DNA from 3 places in the Pseudomonas sp. NPDC090755 genome. Region 2 is predicted to be linked to each of the others. Evidence: riboswitches for the same ligand, from Rfam matches in the RefSeq annotation. Region 2 holds a riboswitch; each other region holds the start of a gene.

Region 1 (4,911 bases), on a different contig from region 2:
GCCCGCCAACAGGTCGCTGTCGATGACCCTGAGCCGCTGTGTCAGCCTCTGCACCCTGGAAACCCTGGGCGATTCGAGCCCTGACGAAATCTACTGGTGCGGTGCAGACGGCATACTCGAACCCGCTGACCCAATCATGCGCCTGGGCATCGAGCAGCATGTGCGACGACTTCGACAGTGCAGTGATTTCTGGCAACCGCTGCGTATCGCGACCACCAACACCTTTCCAACCAGCGCGGGGATCGCCTCCTCCGCTTCGGGGTTCTCTGCGTTGGCATTGGCGTTTGCCTCGCTGTCCGGTCAGCTACCGTCAACCGACCGGCTCAGCGGGCTGGCGCGCCTTTCCGGCTCAGGATCCGCGGCCCGATCGGTACTCGGCGGTTTCGTCACATGGCCCGGTGATGCCGACGATCCACAGAGCGCGGCCCGGCAACTGGCATCCGCCGCTCATTGGCCACTGCACGACATCATTGCGGTAGTCGACGGCTCAGCGAAAACAACCAGCTCGAGGATCGGTCATCAGCGCGCCGTGAGCAGCCCTTTCTACCAGAGGCGCCAGCAACTGCTGGTGGAACGCTTCAGAAACCTCCAGCACGCCATCCTGGCCCGTGATTTTGCGCGTGTTGCCGACATTGTCGAGTGCGAGGCCATCGAGCTTCACCTGATCGCCATGTCATCCGTCCCGCCGCTGTTCTATTGGCAACCGGCAACCCTCTCGGTGTTCTACCGGGTTCAACAACTTCGACGTGACGGCCTCGATGCCTGTACGACCTTCGATGCCGGCCCGAACGCCCATGTGCTCTGCACGCCCGAGCATTATCCCGAGGTCCTTGCGGCAATTAGGGAGCTCGATGGCGTGCAACACATCATCCAGGATCGGATCGGCGAAGGCCCGCAGGTACTGACCCAGGCGCTTTTCTGACCCCTGGGCCTGCGCCGCAACATTCTCCCAAGTCGTTGACTGCAAAGACATTCGGTGGTCAGATGCGCGCCAGTTTCAGGTGTCCTGCGCCGCCGTGCGCAGGGTGAAACGGGAAGCCGGTGCGTCACATCAAGTGATCAGTCCGGCGCTGCCCCCGCAACGGTAAGCGAGCGAAGCCTTCGAAACACCACTGTGCCGCGGCATGGGAAGGTGAAGGCCTTCACGACCCTCGCAAGCCCGGAGACCGGCCTGAAGCTTCGTTTGGCAACCCCGCGGTGGGCGGGCGCAGGCCGGTTTGCGCTCGCCTGTGCGCGCGCGATTCCTCCATGCGTTGTTCCCTCCGGGATTCATTTCTTCCTGTTCAATGTGGAACGACATGTCCCGTAACTCCAAGCTTCACACCCTGGCAGCCAATGCCCTGGCGCCTTGCCTTGCATTGTCCCTGCCGACCTTCGCCCAAGACAGCGAGCCGACGCCCCTGGCCCTGCCCTCGACGGCCATCACCAGCAGCAGCGACACCTCGCCGATCAACCTGGCCACGCCCCTGCCGGCCGGCTCGCGCCTGAACCTCAGCGCCCTGGACACCCCGGCCAGTACCAGCAGCCTCAGCGCCGAGGTCATCGAAGGCCGCAACAACCTCACCGTGCAGGACGCCGTCAGCCGCTCGCCGGGCATTACCTCGATCGCCACGCCGGGCAACGGCAACACCGCCCTGTCGGCACGCGGCTTTACCGGACACGACTCGGTGATGACCCTGTTCGACGGCTCGCGGATGTACACCGGCGCCGGCACCCAGACCTTCCCGGTGGACCCGTGGATGGTCGAGCGCATCGACATCATCCGGGGACCGGCCTCGGTGCTCTACGGCGAAGGCGCCACCGGTGCGGTGGTCAACGTGATCCCGAAAAAGCCCTTCGCCGGCGAGATCAGCAACCACCTGCGCCTGGGCTACGGCAGCTACGATCGCCAGCAACTGGGCCTGGACAGCGGCGGTTCGCTGAGCGAGCGACTGAGCTACCGGCTGACCCTCGACCGCCAGCAAGGCAACGGCTGGGTTGACCGCGGCGACTCGCAGAACCTGGCCATGAGCGCCGCCCTGCGCTTCGATGCCAGCGACACGTTGAGCTTCACCCTGGCCCACGAACGCGGCGATGCCGAGCCGATGAACTACTTCGGCACGCCCTTGATCGACGGCCATTACCGCGACAGCGTGCGCAAGAAGAACTACAACGTGCGCAACGACGTGCAGCGCTACCACGACGAGTGGACGCGCCTGACCAGCGACTGGACCCTGAGCGATTCGCTCAGCGCCAGCAACCAGCTCTACTACATCAAGAGCCGCCGCCACTGGCGCAATGCCGAGGATTACACCTGGGACCCTGGGCAGGGCCTGCTCGAACGCGGCAGCTATCTTGAGATCAAGCACCACCAGGAACAGCTCGGCGACCGCCAGAGCTTCACCTTCGACCACTCGCTGTTCGGCCTTGCCAGCAAGACCGTGGTGGGTGCCGAGTACAACCGCATCCGCTTTGGCATCGACAGCAACTCGCCCTACACCGACATCGGTGGCGACTTCGTCGACCCGTGGAACCCGGCGCCTGGCGACTTCCACAGCCAGGACCCGACCCGCCCGCAAACCCACAGCACCACCCGTACCTTCGCCCTGTTCGCCGAGAACCGCACACAGCTGTCGCAGCGCTGGTCACTGGTGACCGGCATCCGCCGCGATCAGAACCACATCGACCGCACCGACCTGATCAATGACTCCCGCACCGACCGCAGCCTCGGCGGCGGCAACTGGCGCGCCGGGCTGGTGTTCGCGGTCACCGACGAGCTGTCGTTGTACGGCCAGTATTCCACCAGCGAAGACGGCGTCAGCGACCTGATCACCCTCAGCCCCGCCCAGCAGAATTTCGACCTGACCGAAGCGAAGCAGACCGAGTTCGGCCTCAAGCAGCTGTTCTGGGAGGGTCGTGGCGAATGGACCCTGGCGGCCTATCACATCGTCAAGAAGAAACTGCTGGTCGACAACCCCGTCACCCACCAGAAGGAGCAGGCCGGGCAACAGACCTCCGACGGCCTGGAAGCGACCCTGGAACTGGCCCTGGCCAACCAGTGGCAGGTCTCGGCCAACGCCTCGGTGGTGCGTGCCAGATACGACGACTTCGAGCAGACGGTGGGTGGTGAGTCGGTCTCCCGCGCCGGCAACCGGCCGAGCAACGTGCCACGGCGCACCGCCAACCTGTGGGTGAACAAGGGCCTGGGCCATGGCCTGGAGGCCGGCATGGGCCTGCGTTATGTCGATGAGCGTTATGCCGACACGGCCAATACCCAGACAGTGCCGGGCTTTACCGTGGTCGACGCCAACCTGGGCTGGCAGGTGCTACCTGATGTGCGGTTGGGGTTGCAGTTGAACAACCTGCTGGATCGCCGATATGCAGCGACGGCGCACAGTGGCGAGCAGTGGATCATGGGCGAGCCGCGGTCGTATCTTGCGACGCTGGATTACAGCTTCTGAAGTGATTGAGGGCTGCGTTGCAGTCATCGCCGGCGATGCCGGCTCCCACAGGATGGCGGCGTTTCTGTGGGAGCTGGCATCGCCAGCGATGAGGTCAGCCCAGATCCGGCAGACTGTACCGTTCGGCAAAGTACTGCCGGAAAAACTCCACCGCCACCCGCACCTTGGCCGAACTCGCCAGCGGCGAGGTGTACACCGCCCAGATATCCGCCGGCTGGTGATAGTCGCCCAGCACCTGGACCAGGCGCCCGTCTGCCAGGCTGTCGTGCACATCCCACCACGAGCGCAGCAAGATCCCGCGCCCATCCAGGCACCACTGGTGCGCCACTTCGCCGTGGTTGCTCGACAGGCTGCCGGTGACCCGCACGCTTTCCTCCCCCGCCGGGCCTTCCAGTTGCCAGACGCCGAAGGGGTGGTCGCGCTCCTTGATCACCAGGCAATCATGGCTGGCCAGGTCCGCCAGTACCTTGGGCGTGCCGCGCCGGGCCAGGTAGGCCGGCGCGGCGCACAGCACCCGGCGGTTGCGGGCCAGCGGCTTGGCGATCAGGTTCGAGGCGATGATGTTGCCCACGCGGATATCGAGGTCGACCCCTTCCTCGATCAGGTCCACCAGCCGGTCATGCACGTCCAGGCGAATATCCAGGCGCGGATACCGCTCGGCCAGCTCCGACAGCGCCGGGGCAACGAAGCGCCGCCCCAGCCCCAGGCTGCTGGCGATGCGCAGCTGCCCGGCCGGCTCGCGGTGCTGGGCGCTGATGTCGTCGCCCATGCGCTGCACCGCATCGAAGATCTGCTGGGCCCACTGATAGACCCGCTCGCCCTCCTCGCTCACCGTCACCCGTCGGGTGGTGCGGTGCAGCAGGCGCACGTCGAGGGTTTCTTCGAGCACGCGGATGCGCTTGCTGATAAAGGCCGCCGACATGCCCAGCTCGTCGGCCACGGCAGCGAAGCTGGCGCGCTTGGCCACCTGGATAAAGATATTGAGGTCGTCGAGGCTCGGTAGATTATTCACGGTTCGTGCACTAAGAATCTATGAATGGCGAGATTATCTCTGAATCAAGCCCTTATAGCATGGTCCGCACCTGTTCCCTAGACAACGAGTGCGCCCCCATGAGCAAGACTTTCAGAATCGCCGCCATCCCCGGAGACGGTATCGGCAACGAAGTGCTTCCCGAAGGTATCCGCGTGGTCGAGGCCGCCGCGCGCAAACATGGCCTGGACATCAGCTTCGAATTCTTCGAGTGGGCCAGCTGCGACTACTACCTGGCCCACGGCAAGATGATGCCCGACGACTGGTTCGAGCAGCTCAAGGACTTCGACGCCCTGTATTTCGGCGCGGTCGGCTGGCCGGACAAGGTCCCGGACCACATCTCCCTGTGGGGCTCGCTGCTCAAGTTCCGCCGCGACTTCGACCAGTACGTGAACATCCGCCCGGTACGCCTGTTCCCCGGCGTGCCATGCCCGCTGGCCG
Region 2 (4,911 bases):
TTCGGTGGCACCTCCGAGCAGTCGGGCTTTGATTGCAGCGGTTTCATCGGTTATCTGTTCCGCGAAGAGGCTGGCCTGAAGCTGCCGCGTTCGACCCGCGAAATGATCAACGTGAATGCGCCACTGGTTGCCCGTAACAACCTCAAGCCAGGTGACCTGCTGTTCTTCAGCACCAATGGCCGTGGGCGTGTCAGCCATGCCGGCATCTACCTGGGCGACGATCAGTTCATCCACTCCAGTAGCCGCCGCAGCGGTGGCGTACGCATCGACAAGCTCGGTGACCGCTACTGGAGCAAGACCTTCATCGAAGCCAAACGTGCACTGGCCATGGCACCGACCGAGACCGTTATCTCGCGTAACTGATCATGAGCCTTGCAATCCCACGGCGACGTAGCTGAAAAGCGCGTCGCCGTGCGTGTTTATAGAAAGCGTCTAATCTAATTTCTCAACTATTTTCCGGCTCATCCCCGGGACGGCTTCAGACAGGATGTTCTGACCATGGCGATTCAGGCGCGCTTCGCTCTACTTTCCCTGCTGGCACTGCTCGGTGCCTGCTCAAGCCATGCCCCGAACCCGCCCAAAGTGGTCGAGCCTGTGGTCATGGCGCCTCAGGTTTACTTTTCCCCGGTTGCCGATGATGTCCTGTTTCGGGCTCTGGGACTGGTGGGTACGCCCTATCGCTGGGGTGGCAACACACCGGATTCGGGGTTCGATTGCAGTGGCCTGATCGGTTACGTCTACCGTGACGCAGCGGGCATTTCCTTGCCGCGCTCGACCCGGGAAATGATCGGCATCCGCGCACCGAACATCGAGCGCAATGACCTGCAATCGGGTGATCTGGTGTTCTTTGCCACCAATGGCGGGTCCCAGGTCAGCCATGCCGGGATCTATGTCGGGGAAGGGCGTTTCGTCCACGCGCCGGCCACCGGTGGTACCGTTCGTCTGGATTACCTGGCCAACAGCTACTGGCAGAAAGCCTATCTGAATGCCAAGCGGGTCCTGCCGCCTGCACTGGCGCGTGTTCCCTGAGCCACCTCATCGGTAAGGCTTCGCCTTGCATCGCAGGCTTCGCCGGCTCCCACAGGCAGGTGTAGCCCTGTAGGCGCTGGCGAAGCCTGCGATTGGGGACTTCAGGCCTGCTTGAGCAGCAGGGCGACCCCGGGGTGATACTGCCCGGCTTCGTTGTGCAGCTTGCGGTAGGCGTACGGAAAGTACCAGGCAATGGCGCAGGCGGTGTGTTTCTGCAGGTCGTCGACCAGGTCCTGGAGTTCTTCGGGGCTGGCGTGCTGTCCGGCTTTCCAGGGGCTGGCGAACAGTGCGGCGACTTTCAGCTGGCTTGGCGCTGCGACCAGCCGTGCGGCCTGTGCGGTTTCGGCCAGGGCATTGGCCAGGTCCAGCCTGGCAATCCGTGGCCAGCGCTGGCTGGCCTGCAGGTAGACGGCTTCTTCGCGGCTGGCGATGTACAGGTCGCAGCGACCGTCGCGGTCGCCATCATCACGCTGTTTCTTGCTCTGGTGCTGCGCCAGGGTGACCAGCTCGGCTTGCCAGGCCGCTGCCGACAGCAGGCCGAGGTTGGCCTGGGCGCCGTGCCAGTAGGCGGCTTCGCCATCGCCCAGGACCTGGTTGAAGCGATCGATGCACTCGACCCAGCGTTCCAGCACCGGACGCAGGAATTCCAGACGCGTGTTGTTGATGATCAGGCCTTGCATGCTGCTCTCTCCTTTATCATTGTGATCGAGTACAGCCGGGTTGTGGCTATTTGATATCACTGATGTCAGGGTGACACAAGATGATCAGGTCGCTATTGATCCAGGCCGGTAGGGTGCCTTTCATTGACGCTCCCGGTGCAACCCTCTAACCTTCGCGACTTGTTTCAGGTGCTCTGTGGGCTGTGGCCTGACAGGGTGAAACAGGGAAGCCGGTGGGCGCGCAAAGGCGCGCGAATCCGGCGCTGCCCCCGCAACGGTAGGTGAGTCAAGGCCGCGCATGGCCACTGGGTGTCGACACCCGGGAAGGCGCGCGACCCCGGGTGTCCTTGTCCCCGCTCACAAGCCCGGAGACCGGCCTGTTACAGTCAACGGCATCACGGAGGGTGATGCGCGGTTTCTTCGGCCTCGTGCCGCGGCCCTGCGCGCTTCTCCGTCTGCCTAATCCATTCATCTGTCGCCCATCCTTGGCCACGAAACCTGTACAGCCTCGTGCTGCTACGCTCGTCGTGGATCGGTCGACAGTGGTTTGCGGAGAGCTTCGATGACTGAATCCACCGAGCGTGACGAACGCCACCTGGCCCGTATGCAGCGCAAGAAGGCGGTAATCGACGAGCGTATCGCCAACGCCCCCAACGAATGCGGTCTGCTGCTGGTGCTCAGCGGTAATGGCAAGGGCAAGAGCAGTTCGGCTTTCGGCATGCTGGCCCGGGCCATGGGCCACGGCATGCAGTGCGGCGTGGTGCAGTTCATCAAGGGTCGCAACAGCACCGGTGAAGAGCTGTTCTTCCGCCGTTTTCCCGAGCAGGTGCGTTATCACGTGATGGGCGAGGGCTTCACCTGGGAAACCCAGGACCGCCAGCGCGACATCGCCGCTGCCGAAGCCGCCTGGGCCGTGTCCCGGCAAATGCTGCAGGACCCGGACATCGCCTTCGTGGTGCTCGATGAGCTGAACATCGCCCTCAAGCATGGTTACCTCGACCTAGACCAGGTGCTCAGTGACCTGCAGGCCCGCCCGCCCATGCAGCATGTGATCGTCACCGGCCGCGGTGCCAAGGACGAGATGATCGAATTGGCTGACACGGTCACCGAGATGGGCATGATCAAGCACGCCTTCCAGGCCGGTATCCGTGCCCAGAAGGGCGTCGAGCTATGAGTCAGACCCGGCACTGCCCGGCGGTCCTGATCGCCGCGCCGGCATCGGGGCAGGGCAAGACCACGGTGACCGCCGCCCTGGCGCGCCTGCACCGCAACCAGGGGCGCAAGGTACGGGTGTTCAAGTGTGGCCCGGACTTTCTCGACCCGATGATTCTCGAGCGGGCCAGCGGTGCACCGGTTTACCAGCTGGACCTGTGGATGGTCGGTGAGCAGGAGAGCCGGCGCCTGTTGTGGGAAGCGGCGGGCGAGGCCGACCTGATCCTGATCGAAGGGGTCATGGGCCTGTTCGACGGCACGCCGTCGAGCGCCGACCTGGCGCGTCACTTCGGCGTGCCGGTGCTGGCGGTGATCGATGGCACGGCCATGGCCCAGACCTTCGGCGCCCTGGCACTGGGCCTTGCGCGCTACCAGCCCGACCTGCCGTTTGCCGGGGTGCTGGCCAACCGCGTCGGCACCCTGCGTCATGCCCAGTTGCTCGAAGGCAGCCTGACCGAGGGCCTGCGCTGGTATGGCGGCCTGTCGCGGGAAACCGGCATCGAACTGCCGAGCCGCCACCTGGGCCTGGTCCAGGCCAGTGAACTCAATGACCTGGACCTGCGCCTGGACGCGGCTGCCGACGCCCTGGGCGCCAGCTGTGAATCGTCATTGCCGCCACCGGTGGCGTTCGCGGCGCCGAGTGAGCTGAACACAGCGCCCCTGCTCGACGGCGTGACCATCGCCGTGGCCCGGGATGAAGCCTTTGCCTTCACCTATGGCGCCAACCTCGACTTGCTGCGGGCCATGGGCGCCGAGCTGGTGTTCTTCTCGCCGTTGCATGACACCTGCCTGCCCGTGGCGGACAGCCTGTACCTGCCGGGCGGCTACCCGGAGTTGCACCACCGGGCGCTGGCCGCCAATGCACCGATGCTGAGCGCCATTCGCGCCCACCACCAGGCGGGCAAGCCCTTGCTCGCCGAATGTGGCGGCATGCTCTACCTGCTCGATGCCCTGACCGATGTGGCCGGTGAGCGCGCCGAGCTGCTGGGCCTGCTGCAGGGCGAAGCGGTGATGCAAAAGCGCCTGGCCGCCCTGGCCCTGCAGGCGGTGGAGCTGCCCGAAGGCAACCTGCGCGGGCACACCTATCACCACTCCCTGACCAGTACCGCGCTGGAGCCGATTGCCCGTGGCCAGAGCCCCAATGGCGGCCGTGGTGCCGAGGCGATCTATCGCTGCGGGCGGCTGACGGCGTCCTACGTGCATTTCTATTTCGCCTCCAATCCCCGGGCGTCGGCGGCGCTGTTGGCACCATGAGCGACCAGGCCTTCACCGAAGCCGAACGCGCTGCGGTGTACCGCGCGATCGGCGAGCGCCGCGACATGCGCCATTTCATCCAGGGTGACGTGGCGCCCGAACTGCTCGCGCGTCTGCTGCAAGCTGCGCATCAGGCCCCCAGTGTCGGCCTGATGCAGCCCTGGCGTTTCATCCGGATCACCGACCGCAACCTGCGCCAGCGCATCCAGGGTCTGGTGGAGCAAGAGCGGGTGCGCACTGCCGAGGCACTGGGTGAGCGTTCCGACGAATTCATGCAGCTCAAGGTGGAAGGCATCAACGACTGCGCCGAACTGCTGGTGGCGGCATTGATGGATGACCGCGAGAAACACATTTTCGGTCGCCGGACCTTGCCGGAAATGGACCTGGCATCGCTGTCGTGTGCCATCCAGAACCTCTGGCTGGCGGCCCGCGCCGAAGGGCTGGGCATGGGCTGGGTGTCGCTGTTCGAGCCGGTGGCGCTGGCAGCGCTGCTGGGCATGCCGGCAGGTGCCAAGCCGCTGGCGATTCTTTGCCTGGGACCGGTCCAGGCGTTCTACCCGGCACCGATGCTGGCCCTCGAAGGCTGGACCACGGTGCGGCCCTTGAGCGACATGTTGTTTGAAAACCAGTGGGGAGAGTCTTGATGAGTGTGGCGTTGCTGAGTGTTGCCGGCGTGGCGCTGGATGCGCTGTGGGGAGAGCCCCAGCGTCGGCATCCACTGGTGGCGTTCGGTCGGTTGGCCGGGCGTCTGGAGCAG
Region 3 (4,911 bases), on a different contig from region 2:
GCCGGTAGCAGACCACATCCGACTGGCTGCGTTCGCTGCGCCAGGCCAGGTCCTTGAAGCTGATCGGCCGGGTGATGATGCGCCCGTCCAGCTCCGGGAGGACGATATGCATGGCCAGGTCACGGGCACCCAGGCCCTGCTCGCTGGCCTGCCAGCCAGGTTCGTTGTCCTGGGCGCAGATGGCCTGCAGCACCGGAATGTCCCGGCGAAACGGTCGCAGGTGGGGCTGTTCCGGGCTCGACTGGGCAAAGCCTGTGGTGTTGATGATCAGCGCGGCGTCGACCTGCTCCAGCCAGTCTTCGACCTGGGCCAGGCAGCCGGCCTCCTTGAGGCTGGCCACGGCAATCGGCAAGGGGTTGAGCCCGGCCTGTTGCAGGCGCTGGCAAAAGGTATCGACAAAGGCGGTGTTGGCCGCCTGCAGGTGCGAGCGGTAGAACAGGATGGGCACCACCGGCTGTTCGACCTGCCACTGGCCGAACCAGTCCTGCAGTTCGGCAGCGGCCTTGTTGGGGTGATAAACCGCCGTGCGTGGCAATTGCTGCGGTTCAGCCCAGGGGTAGTCGCGCCCGAGCCAGAGGCTGGCCAGGCAGTTGAACAGGTTCAGGGCGTTGGCCTTGCCACCCTGGCGCAAAAAGTGCCAGAGCCGTTCGGCCTGCTCGGCCGGTACGTTGCCAAGGCCAGTCAGCTCCGGGTCCGGGTGGTCGTCGCCAGGGACCAGGATCAGCTTCACGCCACGGTTGGCCAGCTCCAGTAGTTGCTCGACACCGTAGCGCCAGTAGCCCACCCCGCCATGCAGCGACACCAGGATGACCTTGGCATGGCGCAGCACCTCGTCGACATAAAGGTCGACCGAGGCGTGGTTCTGCACCTGCATAGGGTTGGCCAGGCGCAGGCTGGGATAATCCTCGGGCAACTGCCGGGCGGTTTCGGCCAGCAGTGCCAGGTGCGAGTCACCGCTGCAGAGAATCACCAGCTCGGCCGGGGTCTGGCCGAGGTCGGCAATGCTGTCGTCCGGTACGAAACCACCGGGCTGGGTCCGCAGCAGGTGCATGGATCAGGCGCCCAGGGCGGCGCGCAGGCTCGCTTCCAGCTGTGCAGCATCCAGTTCCTGGCCGATCAGCACCAGGCGCGTGGTACGCGGCTCTTCGCTGCGCCAGGCGCGATCGAAATGCTTGTCGAAACGGGTACCCACGCCCTGGATCAGCAGGCGCATCGGCTTACCGGGCACGGCGGCGAAGCCCTTGACCCGCAGGATGCCGTGCCGCACCACCAACTGGGTCAGGGCGTCGAGCAGCAGGCTCTCATCGGCCTCGGGCAGCTCGATGGAAATCGAGTCGAAGGCGTCATGGTCATGATCGTCATGGTCGTCGCCGTCATGGTGTGAATCATGATGGGTGCGGCGGCCATCGATGTGCACTTCGGACTCGGCGCCCAGGCCCAGCAGCACGTCCAGTGGCAGGCGGCCATTGCTGGCTTCGATCACCTTGACCGCCGGCGGCAGTTCTTCCTGCACCTCGGCGCGGACCTTGGCCAGGTCGGCGGCGGCGATCAGGTCGGCCTTGTTCAACACCACCAGGTCGGCGCTGGCCAGCTGGTCGGCGAACAGCTCGTGCAGGGGCGACTCGTGGTCCAGGTTCGGATCGAGCTTGCGCTGGGCATCGACCTGGTCCGGGTAGGCGGCGAAGGTGCCGGCGGCCACCGCCGGGCTGTCGACCACGGTGATCACCGCGTCGACGGTGCAGGCATTGCGGATTTCCGGCCACTGGAAGGCCTGGACCAGGGGCTTGGGCAGGGCCAGGCCGCTGGTTTCGATGAGGATGTGATCCAGGTCGCCACGGCGGGCCACCAGCTCGCGCATCACCGGGAAGAACTCTTCCTGCACGGTGCAGCACAGGCAGCCGTTGGCCAGTTCATAAACCCGGCCGCTGGCCTCTTCCTCGGTGCAGCCGATGCTGCACTGCTTGAGGATCTCGCCATCGATGCCCAGCTCACCGAACTCGTTGACGATCACCGCGATGCGCCGCCCCTGGGCGTTGTCGAGCATGTGCCGCAGCAGCGTGGTCTTGCCCGAGCCGAGGAAGCCGGTAACGATGGTGACGGGGAGTTTGGCCAGTGTTTTCATGTCGATGCCCTTGGCAGGATGGCGGGCATGCGCGACGAGAGCCGCAGGTACGTTTACCTGGGCGCGTTCGCCACCGGATCACCCCGCCCGGTTTAATGTCGGAAACTGTTCGAGGCAGGTCTCCTGGCTTGCACTGCACCGGCCGATGGGCCGGTCGAACGACGCCTTCCCGCAGCGATGCAGTGGCTGTGTCGAACGCTTCAATGCTTACAGTTGCGGGGGCAGCCGCGGCTTTTACCGCGTTCCCGTCTTAGCTTCGGCCGCTGCCGAAGAACCTCGAAGCGGCTAGGCTACGCAGTGCCCGGTGAGCGGTCAACTGCTGTCACGATTGACGCCCGGTCGCCCCCGTGATTTGCTAATGCCATTCGTTTGGGTGCCCTTGACTGGGTGAAACGGGAAACCGGTGCGTCAGTGCCTGTCGATCGACAGGCCCGACAAGTCCGGTGCTGCCCCCGCAACGGTAAGCGAGAAAAGCGTCAGAACCACTGTGCCCGTAGTCCGGCATGGGAAGGTGACGCCTGTGGCCCGGCTATCAGCCTGCCCTCGCCAGCCCGGAGACCGGCCCAATTCCGATTCTGACAAACCCGCGGTGGGCGGGCGCTGTTGATCCCCTGGACGGTCCTCGTGCAGGGGATTGTTGCGCTTGCCTGTTGCCCGACAACACCCAGAGGAAAGCGCCATGCGTACCAGTACCGCCAGTCATTCCGCCGTTACCCCGTCCAGCCTCAGCCAGCGCCTGCGGGTTGCCGTCGGTGCCTCGCTGCTGGGCCTGTGCCTGGTGTATTTCGCCGGCTTCTCGCATATCGAAGCGGTCCACAATGCCGCCCACGACACCCGTCACAGCGCCGCCTTCCCTTGCCACTGAGTAGCCATCGATGATCAAGCGTATCGCTCGCACCGCAGGCTTTGCCGGCCTGCTGGCCGCCCTGCTGCTGACCCTGCTGCAGAGTTTCTGGGTCGCGCCGCTGATTCTTCAGGCAGAAACCTATGAAAGCGCCGCACCGGCCGTCGAAGCCCACGAGCACGCGCCCGGGGTTGCCGCCGACCATCACCACGACAGCGAAGCCTGGGCACCGGAAGATGGCTGGCAGCGCGTGCTGTCGACCACCGGTGGCAACCTGGTGGTGGCGGTCGGTTTTGCCCTGATCCTGGCCGCGCTCTACACCCTGCGTGCGCCAAAGACCGTGCTCAGCGGCGCGCTCTGGGGCCTGGGCGGCTTTGCCGTATTCTGCCTGGCGCCGACCCTGGGCCTGCCGCCCGAACTGCCGGGCACCGCCGCAGCCGACCTGGCCCAGCGCCAGACCTGGTGGGTAGGTACCGCTGCCGCCACCGCCGTGGGACTGGCCCTGATCGCGTTTGCCCGCAACTGGCTGTTCAAGGTCGTGGGTGCGGTACTGCTGGTGATTCCCCATGTGATTGGCGCACCGCAACCTGAAGTGCACGAAATGCTTGCTCCAGAAGCACTGGAAGCCGAGTTCAAGGTCGCCTCCCTGCTGACCAACGCCGCGTTCTGGCTGGCCCTGGGCCTGCTCAGCGCCTGGCTGTACCGTCGCTCGGAACAGGCCTGATCACCATGCAGGTGTACGTCGGCCTGGGTTGCCGACGGGGTTGCCCGGCCGACACGCTGGGCAGCCTGCTGGACCAGACCCTCAAGGCCCACGGTTTGCCCCTGGACGCCGTCGCGGGCCTGGCCAGCATCGACCTCAAGCAGGATGAACCCGGGCTGGAGCAACTGGCCCGGCACCTCAAGGTACCGTTGCTGTTCTTCAGCGCTGCACACCTGGCGGCCTTCGAGCAGCGCCTGAGCCATCGCTCAGCGGTCGCCTACCAACACAGCGGTTGCTACGGCGTTGCCGAAAGCGCGGCGCTGGCCCTGGCCGAGCACTTCGCAGGCACGGCGCAGCTGTGCGTCACCCGTACCCTGCTGGCCGACGCCAGCCTGGCATTGGCCAGCGCCCCAGGCGTTGGCGGATAATCCGCGCTTTCTTCCCAAGGACCTCGCATGACCGTCTATTTCATCGGCGCCGGCCCCGGCGATCCCGAGTTGATCACCGTCAAGGGCCAGCGCCTGATCCATCGCTGCCCGGTGATCATCTATGCCGGCTCCCTGGTACCGGCTGCCGTACTCGAAGGGCACAGCGCCCGGACCGTCATCAACAGCGCCGAACTGCACCTGGCGCAGATCATCGAGGCCATCAAGGAGGCTCACGACCAGGGCCTGGACGTGGCCCGGGTGCACAGCGGCGACCCGAGCCTGTACGGCGCCATCGGCGAGCAGATCCGCTATTTGCGTGAGCTGGGCATTCCCTACGAGATCGTCCCCGGCGTTACTGCGGTGGCCGCCAGCGCCGCCCTGCTCGGCTGCGAGCTGACCCTGCCGGACATCGCCCAGACCGTGATTCTCACCCGCTATGGCGACAAGTCACCGATGCCCGCGGGTGAGCAACTGGCGGACCTGGCCCGCCATGGCAGCACCCTGGCCATTCACCTGGGCGTCAAGCACCTGCACAGGATTGTCGAGGAGCTGCGTCCGCACTATGGCGGCGACTGCCCGATCGCCGTGGTGCACCGCGCCACCTGGCCGGACCAGGACTGGGTGCTCGGCACCCTGGACGGGATTGTCCGGCAGGTGGAGGCCAAGGGCTTCCGGCGCACGGCGCTGATTCTGGTCGGACGGGTGCTGGCCAGTGACAGTTTTTCAGAGTCGGCGCTGTACCGCGCCAGTCATGCCCACCTGTATCGTCCTTGAAGGTATTGTCGCGGGATCGGCCTGGTAGCACACTGCCGGT

Evidence for each region. Region 2 has a riboswitch for cobalamin ahead of cobO (cob(I)yrinic acid a,c-diamide adenosyltransferase). Riboswitches for the same ligand answer to the same signal wherever they lie in the genome.
Region 1: it holds a riboswitch for cobalamin, as region 2 does, so the genes downstream of both, ACIQUS_RS20980 (TonB-dependent receptor) here and cobO (cob(I)yrinic acid a,c-diamide adenosyltransferase) in region 2, are expected to answer to the same signal.
Region 3: it holds a riboswitch for cobalamin, as region 2 does, so the genes downstream of both, ACIQUS_RS12395 (CbtB-domain containing protein) here and cobO (cob(I)yrinic acid a,c-diamide adenosyltransferase) in region 2, are expected to answer to the same signal.

The regions. Positions count from the first base shown of each region.
Region 1 is NZ_JBIVXC010000016.1:104,687-109,597, reverse strand. It holds gene mvaD (diphosphomevalonate decarboxylase) at 1-922, shown strand, start outside; cobalamin riboswitch at 983-1,190, shown strand; gene ACIQUS_RS20980 (TonB-dependent receptor) at 1,299-3,440, shown strand; gene ACIQUS_RS20975 (LysR substrate-binding domain-containing protein) at 3,535-4,452, opposite strand; gene ACIQUS_RS20970 (tartrate dehydrogenase) at 4,551-4,911, shown strand, end outside.
Region 2 is NZ_JBIVXC010000019.1:61,367-66,277, forward strand. It holds gene ACIQUS_RS22665 (C40 family peptidase) at 1-363, shown strand, start outside; gene ACIQUS_RS22670 (C40 family peptidase) at 499-1,029, shown strand; gene ACIQUS_RS22675 (hypothetical protein) at 1,131-1,709, opposite strand; cobalamin riboswitch at 1,859-2,084, shown strand; gene cobO (cob(I)yrinic acid a,c-diamide adenosyltransferase) at 2,251-2,862, shown strand; gene ACIQUS_RS22685 (cobyrinate a,c-diamide synthase) at 2,859-4,154, shown strand; gene bluB (5,6-dimethylbenzimidazole synthase) at 4,151-4,798, shown strand; gene cbiB (adenosylcobinamide-phosphate synthase CbiB) at 4,798-4,911, shown strand, end outside.
Region 3 is NZ_JBIVXC010000006.1:247,429-252,339, reverse strand. It holds gene cobN (cobaltochelatase subunit CobN) at 1-1,051, opposite strand, end outside; gene cobW (cobalamin biosynthesis protein CobW) at 1,055-2,122, opposite strand; cobalamin riboswitch at 2,218-2,416, opposite strand; cobalamin riboswitch at 2,477-2,704, shown strand; gene ACIQUS_RS12395 (CbtB-domain containing protein) at 2,802-2,987, shown strand; gene ACIQUS_RS12390 (CbtA family protein) at 2,998-3,690, shown strand; gene ACIQUS_RS12385 (cobalamin biosynthesis protein) at 3,696-4,097, shown strand; gene cobM (precorrin-4 C(11)-methyltransferase) at 4,125-4,871, shown strand.